Regions from separate parts of the Pseudomonas lyxosi genome, predicted to be linked through region 1. Evidence: predicted binding sites of a transcription regulator. Region 1 holds the regulator's gene; the other holds the start of a gene.
The links. Region 1 encodes FliA, which starts transcription of late flagellar genes. Its sites were predicted from a motif close to CTAAAGTTTNNNNNNNNNNNGCCGNTAA; they were not measured.
Positions count from the first base shown of each region.

Region 2: the regulator FliA is predicted to act here: its motif matches at 4,063-4,090, upstream of ACMXYI_RS10890 (methyl-accepting chemotaxis protein).

Region 1 is NZ_CP180481.1:6,456,304-6,463,464, reverse strand. Features, by position in the region: gene flhB (flagellar biosynthesis protein FlhB) at 1-650, shown strand, start outside; gene flhA (flagellar biosynthesis protein FlhA) at 888-3,017, shown strand; gene flhF (flagellar biosynthesis protein FlhF) at 3,029-4,357, shown strand; gene fleN (flagellar synthesis regulator FleN) at 4,474-5,304, shown strand; gene fliA (RNA polymerase sigma factor FliA) at 5,301-6,041, shown strand; gene ACMXYI_RS29630 (chemotaxis response regulator CheY) at 6,208-6,579, shown strand; gene ACMXYI_RS29625 (protein phosphatase CheZ) at 6,602-7,161, shown strand, end outside.
Region 2 is NZ_CP180481.1:2,350,230-2,357,390, reverse strand. Features, by position in the region: gene cra (catabolite repressor/activator) at 47-1,042, shown strand; gene ACMXYI_RS10895 (TatD family hydrolase) at 1,046-1,825, shown strand; gene ACMXYI_RS10890 (methyl-accepting chemotaxis protein) at 1,944-3,974, opposite strand; gene ampE (regulatory signaling modulator protein AmpE) at 4,261-5,097, opposite strand; gene ampD (1,6-anhydro-N-acetylmuramyl-L-alanine amidase AmpD) at 5,094-5,654, opposite strand; gene ACMXYI_RS10875 (DUF1631 domain-containing protein) at 5,719-7,161, opposite strand, start outside.

The DNA of each region.
Region 1 (7,161 bases):
TGTTATCGTCAGACATCGATGACCTGATACGCATCGCCCACGAACCGTTGGAGCTGGCCGTCATTCACTGCCTGCAGGTAGTGGGCTGGAGTACGTTATGGATGTCTTGCGGGCTAATCATCATCGCCGCGGTGGACGTGCCGGTGCAGCTTTGGGAAAGCCACAAGAAACTGCTGATGACCAAGCAGGAAGTGCGTGACGAGCATAAAGATCAGGAAGGGAAGCCAGAGGTTAAACAACGGATTCGCCAGCTGCAGCGCGAAATGTCCCAGCGCCGGATGATGGCGGCGATTCCCGACGCCGATGTGGTCATCACCAACCCGACCCACTACGCCGTAGCGCTCAAGTACGATCCGGACAAGGGTGGGGCGCCGATGCTGATCGCCAAGGGCAGCGACTTCCTGGCCTTGAAGATCCGTGAAATCGCAGTGGCCAACGAAGTGCTGCTGCTAGAGTCGCCGGCACTGGCGCGTTCGATCTACTACTCCACCGAACTTGACCAGGAAATCCCTGGCGGGCTCTACCTTGCCGTCGCGCAGGTGCTCGCTTACGTCTACCAGATCCGCCAGCACCGCGCCGGCAAGGGCAAACGCCCGGATCCGCTCAAGGACGACCTGCCGATTCCGCCGGACCTGCGGCGCGATTCCTGAGGTCCGCGCTTGTAGCAGCTGTCGAGCCTGCGAGGCTGCGTCCGGCTGCGCAGCAGTCGTAAACCTTTGCGAGAACTTCGTTCTCGGACGCAGCCTCGCAGGCTCGACAGCTGCTACAAAAGCTCATTACACCCCTCTATTTCCCGCCTCGGCAAAAGTTGGAAGGCTTCTTGCAGTAGCGGCTCTGCGCCTGCTTCAGGCGTCAAAAAGTTTGCTTTAAAGGAACGGGGAAAACCGGTGGATCGCTCTCAGTTATTCAACAGTGCTCGCACAAACGTTGCCGACTTAAGTCGAGGCAATCTGGGTGTGCCGTTGTTGCTGCTGGTCATGCTGGCGATGATGATGTTGCCGGTGCCGCCGTTCCTGCTGGACGTGTTCTTCACGTTCAACATCGCGTTGTCGATTGTCGTCTTGCTGGTCTGTGTTTACGCGTTGCGGCCACTGGATTTCGCGGTGTTCCCGACCATTCTGCTGGTGGCGACCCTGTTGCGACTGGCGCTGAACGTGGCCTCCACGCGAGTGGTGATGCTCCACGGTCAGGACGGCCATGCCGCCGCCGGTAAGGTGATCCAGGCGTTCGGCGAGGTGGTGATCGGCGGCAACTACGTGGTCGGTATCGTCGTCTTCGCGATTTTGATGATCATCAACTTTGTCGTGGTGACCAAGGGTGCCGGGCGGATTTCCGAGGTGAGTGCGCGTTTCACCCTCGATGCGATGCCCGGTAAACAAATGGCCATCGACGCCGACTTGAACGCCGGCCTGATCGATCAGAACCAGGCCAAACTGCGGCGGATGGAAGTGGCACAGGAAGCCGAGTTCTACGGTTCCATGGACGGTGCCAGCAAGTTCGTTCGCGGTGACGCCATTGCCGGCCTGCTGATTCTGTTCATCAACCTGATCGGCGGCATGGCGGTTGGTATCTTCCAGCACGGCATGAGCTTCGGCGATGCCGGCAAGGTTTACGCACTGCTGACCATCGGTGACGGTTTGGTGGCGCAATTGCCATCACTGCTTTTATCTACAGCTGCAGCGATCATGGTAACCCGTGCTTCCGGTTCGGAAGACATGGGCAAGCAGATCAATCGCCAGATGTTCGCCTCGCCCAAAGCGTTGGCCGTGGCGGCGGGTTTGATGGCGGTGATGGGCCTCGTGCCGGGCATGCCGCACTTTTCCTTTCTCAGCATGGCGGCCCTGGCGGCTGGCGGCGCGTACCTGTTCTGGAAGAAGCAGAACGTGGTCAAGGTTCAGGCCCTGCAAGAGGTCAAGCGTCAACAGGAACTGCTGCCATCGCCCGCTCGCGCTCAGGAAACCAAGGAGCTTGGCTGGGATGACGTCACTCCGATCGACATGATCGGCCTGGAAGTCGGCTACCGGCTGATTCCGCTGGTGGACCGCAATCAGGGTGGTCAATTGCTGGCGCGGATCAAGGGCGTGCGCAAGAAGCTGTCCCAGGACCTGGGCTTCCTGATGCCGACCGTGCATATCCGTGACAACCTCGACCTGGCGCCGAGTGCCTATCGCCTGACCCTGATGGGGGTGATCCTGGCCGAAGCGGAGATTTACCCGGACCGCGAGCTGGCGATCAACCCGGGGCAGGTCTACGGTACGCTCAACGGCATTACCGCCAAAGATCCGGCTTTCGGTCTTGAGGCGGTCTGGATCGAAATCAGCCAGCGTGCCCAGGCGCAATCCCTCGGTTACACCGTGGTCGATGCCAGTACGGTAGTGGCAACCCACTTGAACCAGATTCTGTACAAGCACTCGAGTGAGTTGATCGGTCACGAAGAAGTGCAGCAACTCATGCAATTGCTGGCCAAAAGCTCGCCAAAACTCGCCGAAGAGCTGGTGCCTGGTGTGGTGTCTCTGTCTCAGTTGCTCAAGGTTTTGCAGGCGTTGCTGGCCGAACAGGTGCCAGTACGGGACATTCGCAGCATTGCCGAGGCCATCGCCAACAATGCCAGCAAGAGTCAAGATACTGCCGCGCTGGTGGCTGCGGTGCGCGTCGGCGTATCCCGCGCAATCGTCCAAAGCATTGTAGGCACTGACTCCGAGCTACCAGTGATCACCCTGGAGCCAAGGTTGGAACAAATATTGCTCAATAGTCTTCAGAAGGCAGGACAAGGCTCGGAAGAGGGTGTTCTGTTGGAGCCAAGCATGGCTGAGAAACTGCAACGCTCGTTGATCGATGCGGCGCAGCGTCAGGAAATGCAAGGTCAACCGGTGATTCTGCTGGTAGCCGGTCCGGTTCGCGCGATGCTGTCGCGATTCGGCCGATTGGCAGTCCCGGGTTTGCATGTGTTGGCTTACCAGGAAATTCCTGACAACAAGCAAGTGACCATCGTTGCGACAGTAGGGCCCAACGGCTGAGGTAGTGGTTTATGCAAGTTAAGCGTTTTTTCGCCGCCGATATGCGTCAGGCCATGAAGCTGGTTCGTGATGAGCTGGGCGCTGATGCCGCCATCATTGGCAACCGCCGGATCGCCGGTGGTGTCGAGCTGACGGCTGCCCTGGATTACAAGTTGTCGGCGCTGGCTCCGCGCGTTCCGAACATGGAACTCGAAGACGAGCTGCGCAAGACCCAATCGCGGATCGTCACCGCCCAGGCCGAACTGAGCCTGCGCAGCGATGGTGAGAGCGATAAGTCCACCAATCGCCAATTGTTCGCCGGCCTGCCACTGACCGCCGCCGAGCCGCTGATCGAGCCAACCTACACCGAACCCCGTCGCCCTGCGCCGGCTGCGGCACCTGCCTCCGGTGGCGTTGACCCACGGGCGTTCGACTCGATGCGTTTCGAACTCAACAGCCTGCGCGAACTGATGGAAGTGCAACTCGGTTCCCTGGCCTGGAATCAGCTGCAAGGCAGCCGTCCGGCCCAGGCCAATCTTTGGCGTCGCCTGCAACGCATCGGTCTGTCCGGCCCGTTGTCGCGCGATTTGCTGGCGCTGATTACCGATATTGAAGAACCTCGTCAGGCCTGGCGCATGTTGTTGGCACACCTGGCGCGGATGATCGTCACACCCGAAGTCGAGCCTCTGGAAGAGGGCGGCGTGATTGCCATGGTCGGCCCTGCCGGCATGGGCAAGACCACCACCCTGGCCAAGCTCGCGGCCCGTTACGTGCTCAAGTACGGCGCGCAGAATATCGCGCTGGTCAGCATGGACAGCTACCGTATTGGTGCTCAGGAGCAACTCAAGACGTTGGGCCGGATCCTCAATGTGTCAGTGACGCATGTCGATCCGGGCCAGTCGCTGGTGCAGGCGCTGGAGCCTTTGCTGCGCAAACGCGTGGTGCTTATCGATACCGCGGGCCTTCAGGCCAGCGATCCGGCACTGCGCATGCAGCTCGAAAGCCTGGCCGGTCGTGGCATCAAATCGAAAAATTATCTGGTTTTGGCAACCACCAGCCAGAAACAGGTTCTAACGGCCGCTTATCACAGTTACAAGCGTTGTGGGCTCGCTGGCTGCATCCTGACTAAACTGGATGAAACGGCAAGTCTGGGCGAGGTGTTGAGCCTGGCCATCAGTCATGAATTGCCGGTGGCCTACCTGACCGATGGCCCGCGGATTCCGGATGATTTGCATCTACCGCGTCGTCATCAGTTGGTCAGTCGCGCCGTCAGCGTGCAAATGCAAGAAGAACCCAGCGAAGAAGCCATGGCTGACATGTTCGCTGATATTTACCACAGCCCGACCAAGCAGGTCGGCTGAGGTATTAATGAACAGTTTTTGTACCTACATCGATGGTCTGCCATGCATTGTTCAGTTCGTGAACGCGCAGCCAGTAATGTGGCCTCCGTCTAAGTAAGACAAGGTAAAGAAAATTCATGGGCAGCATGCATCCCGTACAGGTGATCGCGGTGACCGGCGGCAAAGGTGGCGTCGGGAAGACTAACGTGTCAGTGAACTTGTCCCTGGCTCTAGCAGAGCTCGGTCGACGCGTCATGCTGTTGGACGCCGATCTGGGGCTGGCGAACGTCGACGTCCTGCTGGGACTGACACCCAAACGTACTTTGGCCGACGTGATCGAAGGCCGCTGCGAGCTGCGCGACGTTCTGTTGCAGGGCCCTGGCGGCATTCGCATCGTCCCGGCCGCGTCCGGCACACAGAGCATGGTTCATTTGAGCCCGGCCCAACACGCCGGCCTGATCCAGGCGTTCAGCGATATCGGCGACAACCTTGACGTACTGGTGATCGACACCGCTGCGGGCATTGGTGACTCGGTAGTCAGTTTCGTTCGCGCCGCGCAAGAAGTGTTGCTGGTGGTCTGCGACGAACCGACCTCGATCACAGATGCCTATGCACTGATCAAACTGCTGAACCGCGATTACGGCATGAACCGCTTCCGCGTCCTGGCCAACATGGCCCAGAGCCCGCAGGAAGGTCGCAACCTGTTCGCCAAGTTGACCAAGGTCACGGATCGCTTCCTGGACGTCGCCTTACAATACGTCGGCGCGGTGCCTTACGACGAAAGCGTGCGCAAGGCTGTGCAGAAGCAGCGCGCCGTCTACGAAGCCTTCCCGCGGTCCAAGTGCTCACTGGCGTTCAAGGCCATTGCACAAAAGGTCGATACCTGGCCGCTGCCTGCCAACCCGCGCGGGCACCTGGAGTTTTTCGTCGAGCGCCTCGTGCAACAAACCGCAGGACCTGTGCTATGACAGCCAGTGGCTACAACCTCTACAAGAAGTCGGCACGTGACGCGCAGTACGAGCTGATCGAGCGTTACGCGCCACTGGTTAAACGCATTGCCTACCACTTGCTGGCACGTCTGCCAGCCAGTGTCCAGGTTGAAGATCTGATCCAGGCCGGGATGATCGGCCTGCTTGAAGTGTCGACCAAATACGACGCCAGCAAAGGCGCGAGTTTCGAGACGTACGCGGGCATTCGAATCCGCGGCGCGATGCTCGATGAAGTACGCAAGGGGGACTGGGCGCCACGTTCGGTCCACCGCAATACCCGGATGGTCAGCGACGCAATTCGCTCGATTGAAGCTAAAACCGGCCGTGACGCTAAAGATCACGAAGTTGCGGCCGAACTCCAATTGAGTCTCGACGATTATTACGGGATTTTGAACGACACCCTGGGCAGCCGGTTATTCAGTTTCGACGATCTGTTGCAGGACGGCGAACACGAAGGGCTGCACGAGGATGGCGCGAGTGCTCATCTCGAGCCGTCACGCGATCTGGAAGATGAACGCTTCCAGGCGGCGCTGGCGGACGCGATTGCCAATTTGCCGGAGCGTGAGCGACTGGTGTTGGCGCTGTACTACGACGAAGAGTTGAATCTCAAGGAAATCGGTGAGGTCCTGGGGGTCAGCGAATCTCGGGTCAGCCAGTTACACAGCCAGTGCGCGGCCCGCTTGCGGGGGCGTTTGGGGGAGTGGCGAGCGCGCTGAAGGCAGTGTGGGGACACTGCGAGCGGGACCGGTGTGGGATTAACTGCACCGGTCGCGATCTGTTGTGCTCCAGACAGTCATTGAGTGCTTTGCCGGATTGATTGAAATGGCGCGTCCAGGTGCTGGGCGCGTTTAAGACTGCTTGGAGGTCGAATTGGACAAGAACATGAAAATCCTCATCGTTGATGACTTCTCAACGATGCGGCGGATCATTAAAAACCTGTTGCGTGACCTTGGGTTCACCAACACGGTCGAGGCCGATGATGGCACTACTGCCATTCCGGTTCTCAACAGCGGCAGCATCGACTTTCTGGTAACAGACTGGAACATGCCTGGCATGACCGGTATCGATCTGCTGCGCCACGTGCGTGCCGATGAAAAGCTCAAGCACCTGCCGGTGCTGATGGTGACCGCTGAAGCCAAGCGCGAGCAGATCATCGAGGCAGCCCAGGCCGGTGTTAACGGCTATGTGGTCAAGCCCTTCACGGCCCAGGCGTTGAAAGAAAAAATCGAAAAGATTTTCGAACGCATCGGTTGAGAAACTGCGCCACGGGGGAGCTATGGAGCATTACGAATCTTCACAGGGCGATTTCGAGTTGACCCTGAAAAAACACGCTGTCGAACTGGTCGAAAGCCTTGAAAAAGGCAGGTTCGGCGACGCCGTGCAACTGATCCATGAGCTCAACCAGACCCGTGACCGCGGCCTGTATCAGGAAGTGGGCAAGCTCACTCGCGAGCTGCATAGCGCGATCGTCAATTTCCAGATTGACCCGAACATGCCGCAAGCCGAGGAAGTCTCGCAGATCACGGATGCCACCGAGCGTCTGGGTTATGTGGTCAAGCTGACCGAGGCGGCTGCCAACCGCACCATGGACCTGGTGGAAAACGCCACGCCGCTGGTCAACGGCCTGAGCAACGAAGCCCAGGCCTTGAGCACCGATTGGGGACGGTTCATGCGTCGCGAAGTCGGGGCTGAAGAGTTCCGCGAGCTGGCTCGGCGAGTCGACGGTTTCCTGACACGCAGCAGCGAAGACAATCGCGTTGTGTCGAGCAACCTCAACGATATTCTGCTCGCTCAGGATTACCAGGACCTCACCGGTCAGGTGATCAAGCGTGTGAC
Region 2 (7,161 bases), 2.6 Mb from region 1:
TGGCGAAAATGTCGAGGCAAGCTCGAAAAAACAAGGAAAACCCGGGTTGAAACTCAGTGATATCGCCCAGTTGGCCGGTGTGTCCGTTACCACCGCCAGCTATGTCATCAATGGCAAGGCAGAACAACAACGTATCAGCAGTGCCACCGTCGAGCGCGTGCGCGCGGTCGTCGAACAACATGGCTTTACACCCAACCCCCAGGCTGCCGGGCTGCGCAGCCGGCATACCCGCACCTTGGGTTTCATTCTGCCGGACCTGGAAAACCCCAGTTACGCGCGAATCGCCAAACTGCTGGAACAAGGCGCCCGCGCTCGCGGCTATCAGCTGCTGATCGCCAGTTCCGACGATGCGCCGGACAGCGAACGGCAATTGCTGAAACTGTTCCGGGCCCGGCGCTGCGATGCATTGATCGTTGCCAGTTGCCTGCCGGCCGGCGATGACAGCTATCGCCAATTGCAGGCCAAGGGCATTCCGATCATCGCGATCGACCGGGTCATGGAGCCTGAGCATTTCTGTTCAGTGATCAGTGATGACCGCGAGGCCAGCCTGCAACTGACCCGCAGTCTACTGGACCCGCTGCCCAAGCAGATCGCACTGATCGGCGCACGCCCCGAACTGAGCATCAGCCAGGAGCGGGCGGGCGGTTTCAAAGACGCTTTGGACGGGTTCAAAGGCGAGGTGCTGATCGAACACGGCGAGTCGTTCAGCCGTGAATGCGGCAAACAGTTGATGGAAGAACTGCTACAGCGTCTGGGCCATTTGCCGGATGCGCTGGTGACCACGTCCTACGTGCTGCTTCAGGGCGTATTCGATGCCTTGCACGACTTCCCGCTCAAAACCCGCCCGCTGCGACTCGGCACTTTCGGCGATACGCAGTTGCTGGATTTCCTGCCGCTGCCGGTCAACGCCATGGCCCAGCAGCATCAGCTTATCGCCGACAAGGCTCTGGAACTGGCCTTGGCCGCCATCGAGCAATCGGATTACCGACCCGGCGTGCAGGCCATCGCGCGGACCTTCAAGCAGCGTATTCGCCAGGACTGAACCGTGGAGCTGATCGACAGCCACACTCATCTGGATTTTCCGGACTTCGACGAGGATCGCACGGCGCTGTTGGCCGAGAGCCGCGCCCTCTACGTGCGGCGGATGGTGGTGCTGGGGGTTTATCAGGGTAATTGGCAGCGAGTCTGGGATCTGGTGCAGAGCGATCCCGACCTGCATGCGGCGTTCGGTTTGCATCCGGTGTATCTGGATGATCATCGCCCTGAAGATTTACACGAACTGGGTAATTGGCTGACCCGGCTGGCGGGTCATCGGCAGTTGTGCGCGGTGGGCGAGATCGGTCTGGATTACTTTATCGAAACCCTGGACCGTGAACGCCAACAGGCACTGTTCGATGCGCAGCTGCAACTGGCGGCGGACTTCAATCTTCCGGCGCTGATTCATGTGCGACGCAGCCATGCGGCGGTGATTGCCACGCTTAAACGGTTTCGCTTGAAACGCGCGGGGATCATTCATGCCTTCGCCGGCAGCAAAGAAGAAGCCCGCGAATACATCAAGCTCGGTTTCAAACTGGGCCTGGGCGGTGCCGCGACCTGGCCTCAGGCGTTACGCATGCATCGTGTGCTTGCCGAATTGCCGCTTGAATCGGTGGTACTGGAAACCGATTCGCCGGACATGGCGCCCGCCATGTTCCCCGGCCAACGCAACAGCCCGGCGCATCTGCCGGCGATCTGCTCGGCACTGGCCGGGATCATGGCGATCAGCCCCGAGCAATTGGCCACCGCCAGCACCGCCAATGCTTGTGAGCTGTTCAACTGGCGTTAGTCACCGATCGTTCCCACGCTCTGCGTGGTAACGCCTCCTGTGACGCTCTGCGTCACGACTTTTGGGACGCGGAGCGTCCCGGGCTGCATTCCCACGCAGAGCGTGGGAACGATCATGCTCAGACCCGGAACGCGCTGATCAGCTGCTTCAACTCCACCACCTGGGCCGACAACGCGCGACTGGCGTCCTCGGTCTGGTGTGCACCTTCGGCAGTACGCTCACCGGCGCGGTTGATTTCGACAATATTCTGGTCGATGTCGTGAGCCACGGCGGTCTGCTGCTCTACCGCGGCGGCGATTTGCTGGTTCTGATCGACGATCATGCCGACGGCACCGAGGATGTTTTCCAGCGCTTGCTGAACCTTTTCCGACTGCCCCACCGTGCCGTTGGCCATCTGATGACTGGTCCCCATCGCCTTCACCGCAGCGCCGACACCGCTGTGCAGCTTGGCGATCATCTGCTCGATTTCCTCGGTCGATTGCTGGGTGCGCTTGGCCAGTGTCCGGACCTCGTCCGCCACCACCGCAAAACCACGCCCCTGCTCACCGGCCCGAGCGGCTTCGATGGCCGCGTTGAGCGCCAAGAGGTTGGTCTGTTCGGCGATGCTCTTGATCACCTCCAGCACGCGGCTGATGGACTGGCTGTCGCTGGCCAATTGATTGATCACCAGCACCGACTGATCGATCTCACTGGCCAGTGCTGCGATGCTGCCCTGCTGGGACTCCACTAGCCCACGACCGCTGATGGTCTCGTCATTGACGCTATGGGCGCTGCTGACCGCTGCTGCGGCACTGCGTGCCACCTCAAGGGACGTGGCCGACATCTGGTTCATGGCCGTGGCGACCTGCTCGATCTGCGTGCGCTGCCCCGCCACCGCCTGGTTGCTCTGGGCGGAAACGTTCTCCACCTGCCCGGCCTGGCGCTCGACCTCACTGACGGTCTGGCCGACCCGCTCGATCAGGTCATGGATTTTCTTCACGGTGCCGTTGAACACCTCACCCAACTCGCCCAGTTCATCGCGGCTATTGGCGCTGAAAGTCACCGTCATGTCGCCGGCCGCGACCTTGTCCATCACCGCGCCAAGACGCTTGAGGGTGGTGCGGGTCGAGGCGTAGAAGCCGCCGTAGAGGTAGAAAATCAATACAAACACCACCGACAGCGCCACGGCCTGCAAGACCATGTGGGTGCGGTTCTGCTCCAGTCGCTGTTGCAACTGGGTGCCGAGAAACTTCAACGTGGCTTCGTTGAGTTGGTACGTCTGGTCCATCAGGCCCGTGACCTGATCGTAAAAGCCCTGCCACGGCGCATCGAGCGTGTCGGCCATTACCACCTGCTCTTCGAACAGTTCACTGGCTTTTTTCAACGACGCCTTGCTGCTATCGGCCTGAGCGGCCAGGGTTTCCCGTGCCGCTTTGCTGGAACCCAGCGCGTCCTGCAACTTCAGGGCATATTCGGCCTGCAGTTTTTCGATCTGCGCTAGCAATTCATCAAAACGGGTACTCGATGCCGAGTTGAGAAAACCCTGCCCCAGCGAAAAAGAGCCCATCGCCCGACCTTCGCCCAGAAGCTGGGTCACGGGAGGGGTGACATTGGTGATGAGTTCGCTCAGCTGGCGCATGTCGCTCTGAGTGTCGCGACTGAGGCCGGCCTGACTGGCGATGATCTGGCTGAAAATTTGCGCGTTGCCGAGCAACTTGCCGATCATCGCGCTTTTGCTTTGCAGGGAGTTTTCCGCTTGCTGGGCCTTGAACGCGGCGATCATTTCATCGCGTTTGGCATCGAAAACCGTGATCTGCTCGGGGTCAGCGGTCATCGCTGTCAGCCCTTGCAAACGGGTCAGCACACTTTGCCCCAGGGTACTGACCTGCGACTCGACATTGCCGGCCTTGCCGGACTGACCGAGGGTGACGTTAATCTGCACCAGGTTGTTCAGGGTTTCCAGATCGCGCCGTAACGTCAGGCTGCTGCCCAGCAGGTCGAGGCTTTGCAGTTCGACCCGGGTGCCCTGGAATTCTCGATAAGAATCGCGCACCAGATAAAAGTTGGTCACCAACATCGGCACAAGGAACAGCACGCTGATCAGGCTGAACTTCATGCCGAAGCTCAGGCGGTTCATCAGCGCGACGGCGGGATAGAGCAAGCTCTTCACTGGAAGTCTCCCTTTGATTTCTTATTTTTATTGGCAGGCGCGGGTCGAGAGCAGATAGCCACTATTCGGCGCTGTCTCTGTATAGCTTAAATCGGCGGGAGGTTTTGTAACTTAAGGTTAACGGAGGGATTCACGCGGACTGGTAGCAGCTGGCGCAGCCTGCGTTCGGCTGCGCAGCAGTCGTAAACCCTGATTACGCGGTGAGCCTGACAAACCGCGGTGACTAAGTTGGCGACTGCTGCGCAGCCGAACGCAGGCTGCGCCAGCTGCTACAGGATTGGTGTACTCAAGGAAGGACGGTCCACAACGCAAAACCGGCGTACCAGAGCACCGCCGCGCGCAGCAGCAGTTCCCAGATCCGGTCGAGGCTGTTGATGCCGTCAGGCCCGACCACCGGTGCCGGAATTTCACCCGCCACCAGCCCGACCTTCTCGATCAATTGGGCGGCGCTGATGTTCCAGTTCAGCAGTTCGTGCAACATCACCCGGCCGACCGCGACAAAATTGCCGACCAACGCAAAACTTGCCGCCAACAAACGCACCGGCACCCAGTCGAACGCATGACGCAGTTTTGCCGCGCGCTCGACCACGGCCGGGTTCTGCCCGTGTTCTTCGGCCAGGGCCAGCAGTCGATAGCTCAGGGCCGCGACCGGACCCAGCAGGAAGTACCAGAAAATCACCGCGAAAAAGCTCTGATAAGCCTCCCACAGCAGATGCCCTTCGACCCGTTCCAGCAGTTGTTCGCCGCTATCGGCGCAGATACCCACATCGCGGTCCGCCACATGAGCGGCCGCTTGCAGGTCTTCTCGGCGCCAGGCATCGCGAAACGGCCCGAGACCGGCCAGCAGATCACCGCGGCCGAGACTGTAAATCACCACCAGCAGGTGCACCGGCAACGCCAGCAGACCGTAAGCCACCGGGTCCAGCACCAACAGCAGCAACCCCAGCAGTGCCACTGGCAACAACACCAGGATCAGCAAAATCAGCCACGGACTTTTCGCCAGACGCGGACTGACCTCAAGCTTGTTCAGCTCGCGAACCCATCCACCATCGCGCTGAATCCGATGACGCAGGGCCGAGAACTTCTCGATCCAGACCGCCAACAGCAACACCAGAAAACTCATTGTTGTTCCTCTTTTGCCAGGGCGGCGCGATAGCGTGCCCAGTCGAACGCTGGCCCCGGATCGGTTTTACGCCCGGGTGCGATGTCGCTATGCCCGCAAATGCGCTGTGCGGTGATGGCCGTGAAGGCGTTTTGCAGCTGCCGGGTCAGGGTCGTCAACGCTTGATACTGAGCGTCGGTGAACGGCAGTTCATCCGTGCCTTCAAGTTCGATGCCCACGGAAAAATCGTTACAGGTTTCCCGCCCCTCGAAACTCGAGACACCGGCATGCCAGGCACGCTCAAGACAAGAGACAAACTGAGTGACGGTGCCGTCACGTTCGATCAGAAAGTGCGCGGACACACGCAGGTCGGCGATCCCTTCAAAGTAGGGATGCTCCGTGACATCCAGACGATTCTGGAAAAATTCCTGCACCTTGCCGGTGGCGAATTGCGCAGGCGGCAAACTGATGTTGTGGATCACCAGCAGGGAAATTTCGCCCGAGGGGCGCGCATTGAAGTTGGGCGAGGGACAAATATCTACGCCCTGACACCAACCGCTCGCGGGGTCCAACTGCATACAGGTTCCTTCAACGACGACTGTGTAGGCGCCCAGTATGCCGCGATAGACCCTCGGGACGCGATCACTTGCCGTGATTGAGACGCCGCAGGTTGCCGATCACCGACTCCAGCGCCCGATCGAACAGCAAGGTGTCGTCCAGCGCGCGCACCGCGCCACGACGGAACTCCAGCGCCAGACCGGTGCGGCTGCGCTCCAGCACTTTCATCCCGGTGCGATTGACGAAAATGTACTTGCCGGTGGCTTCAATGATCGCCGCCAGCTTGCAGCGAAGGGTGTTTTCCTCGTCTTCCTGAAACTCGACCCAGCACCCCAACCGCAGTTGATCGACCTGAAGCAGACCGGCATCGTCCTCCGGCAAGCGTACTGGCGCCGTATCGACCGGCCCTTCGTCGGCGGTTCGCAGGACGATTTCTTGCAGCACTTCGACCATTACCGGTGTATCGGCAGACTGCTCAAGCTTTTGCCCTGGACGTTCGAACAGCTGAACGTGCAAGGCTTCCAGCTCACTGAAAAATTCGCTGGTGGCGAACGGATCGAAGGCCGAACTGCTCAGCCCGTCGCGCAACGACTTGAGCAATCCAGGCACCAGCGCCAACAAGCGCAGGCTCGCATCGAATTCATCATGACGCTGCACGCTCCAGATCAATTGCTCCATGGACCGCACATCGGCGTGCCATTCGGCCGACTGATCGCCGTGCTTGAGACAGGTCAGCAGCAGCACCTGGCTCCACGCTTCCTGGACAAACACCACCACCCGCTGCGGCAATACTTTGCCCAACAGGGCCTGATTCAGCACCTGTTCGACGCGCTGACGGGCCAGTTCAGTCCTGGCGCGGCCTTCTTCGGCGTCACGGGTACGTTGCTCCAGCAGCTCACTGCGACGCCGCTCGTCGCTGGTGAAGGCGAGAAAATCCGCGAGCAATTCGGAAAAGACCGCCGGATCATCGACAAAATCGTTCAGCAACCGTTGCACCACTTGCTCGATGCGCAGATACAGGCTGTCGCGCTCATGGTCATCGCACTCACCCCAGCCCATGGCTGCGGTGGCGATTTCATTGAGCAGGCGTCGGGCCGGGTGACTGCTGCGGCTGAAGAAGCTCTTGTCGAGCACCGCCACTTTCAGCATCGGGATCTGCAAACGGCCGATCAACGCCTTGAGCGAGTCCGGCAGGTTGCGGTCATCGAGGATGCATTCGAAGAGCATGGCGATCAGGTTGATCACGTCTTCGTCAGCCACCCCGACCACGCGTGACTTGCCACTTTTGACGCTGACCCGAGTCAGTAGCTGTTCGAGCTGGTTTCGCAGATCGAAGTCGTCCTGGGCTGCCGGCGCCGGCACATATTGCTGCAAGTGCGAGAGCAGCCGCATCAGGTCACGGGTGGAAATCGGCTGGGTCTGGGCACTGGCTTCGAGAGTTGGCGCGACACTGCCACGCACGTGAAACAGCAACTCCTGCAACGCCGCGAAGACTTCCTGCACGCTGTCGTCGATCGGCGGGCCACC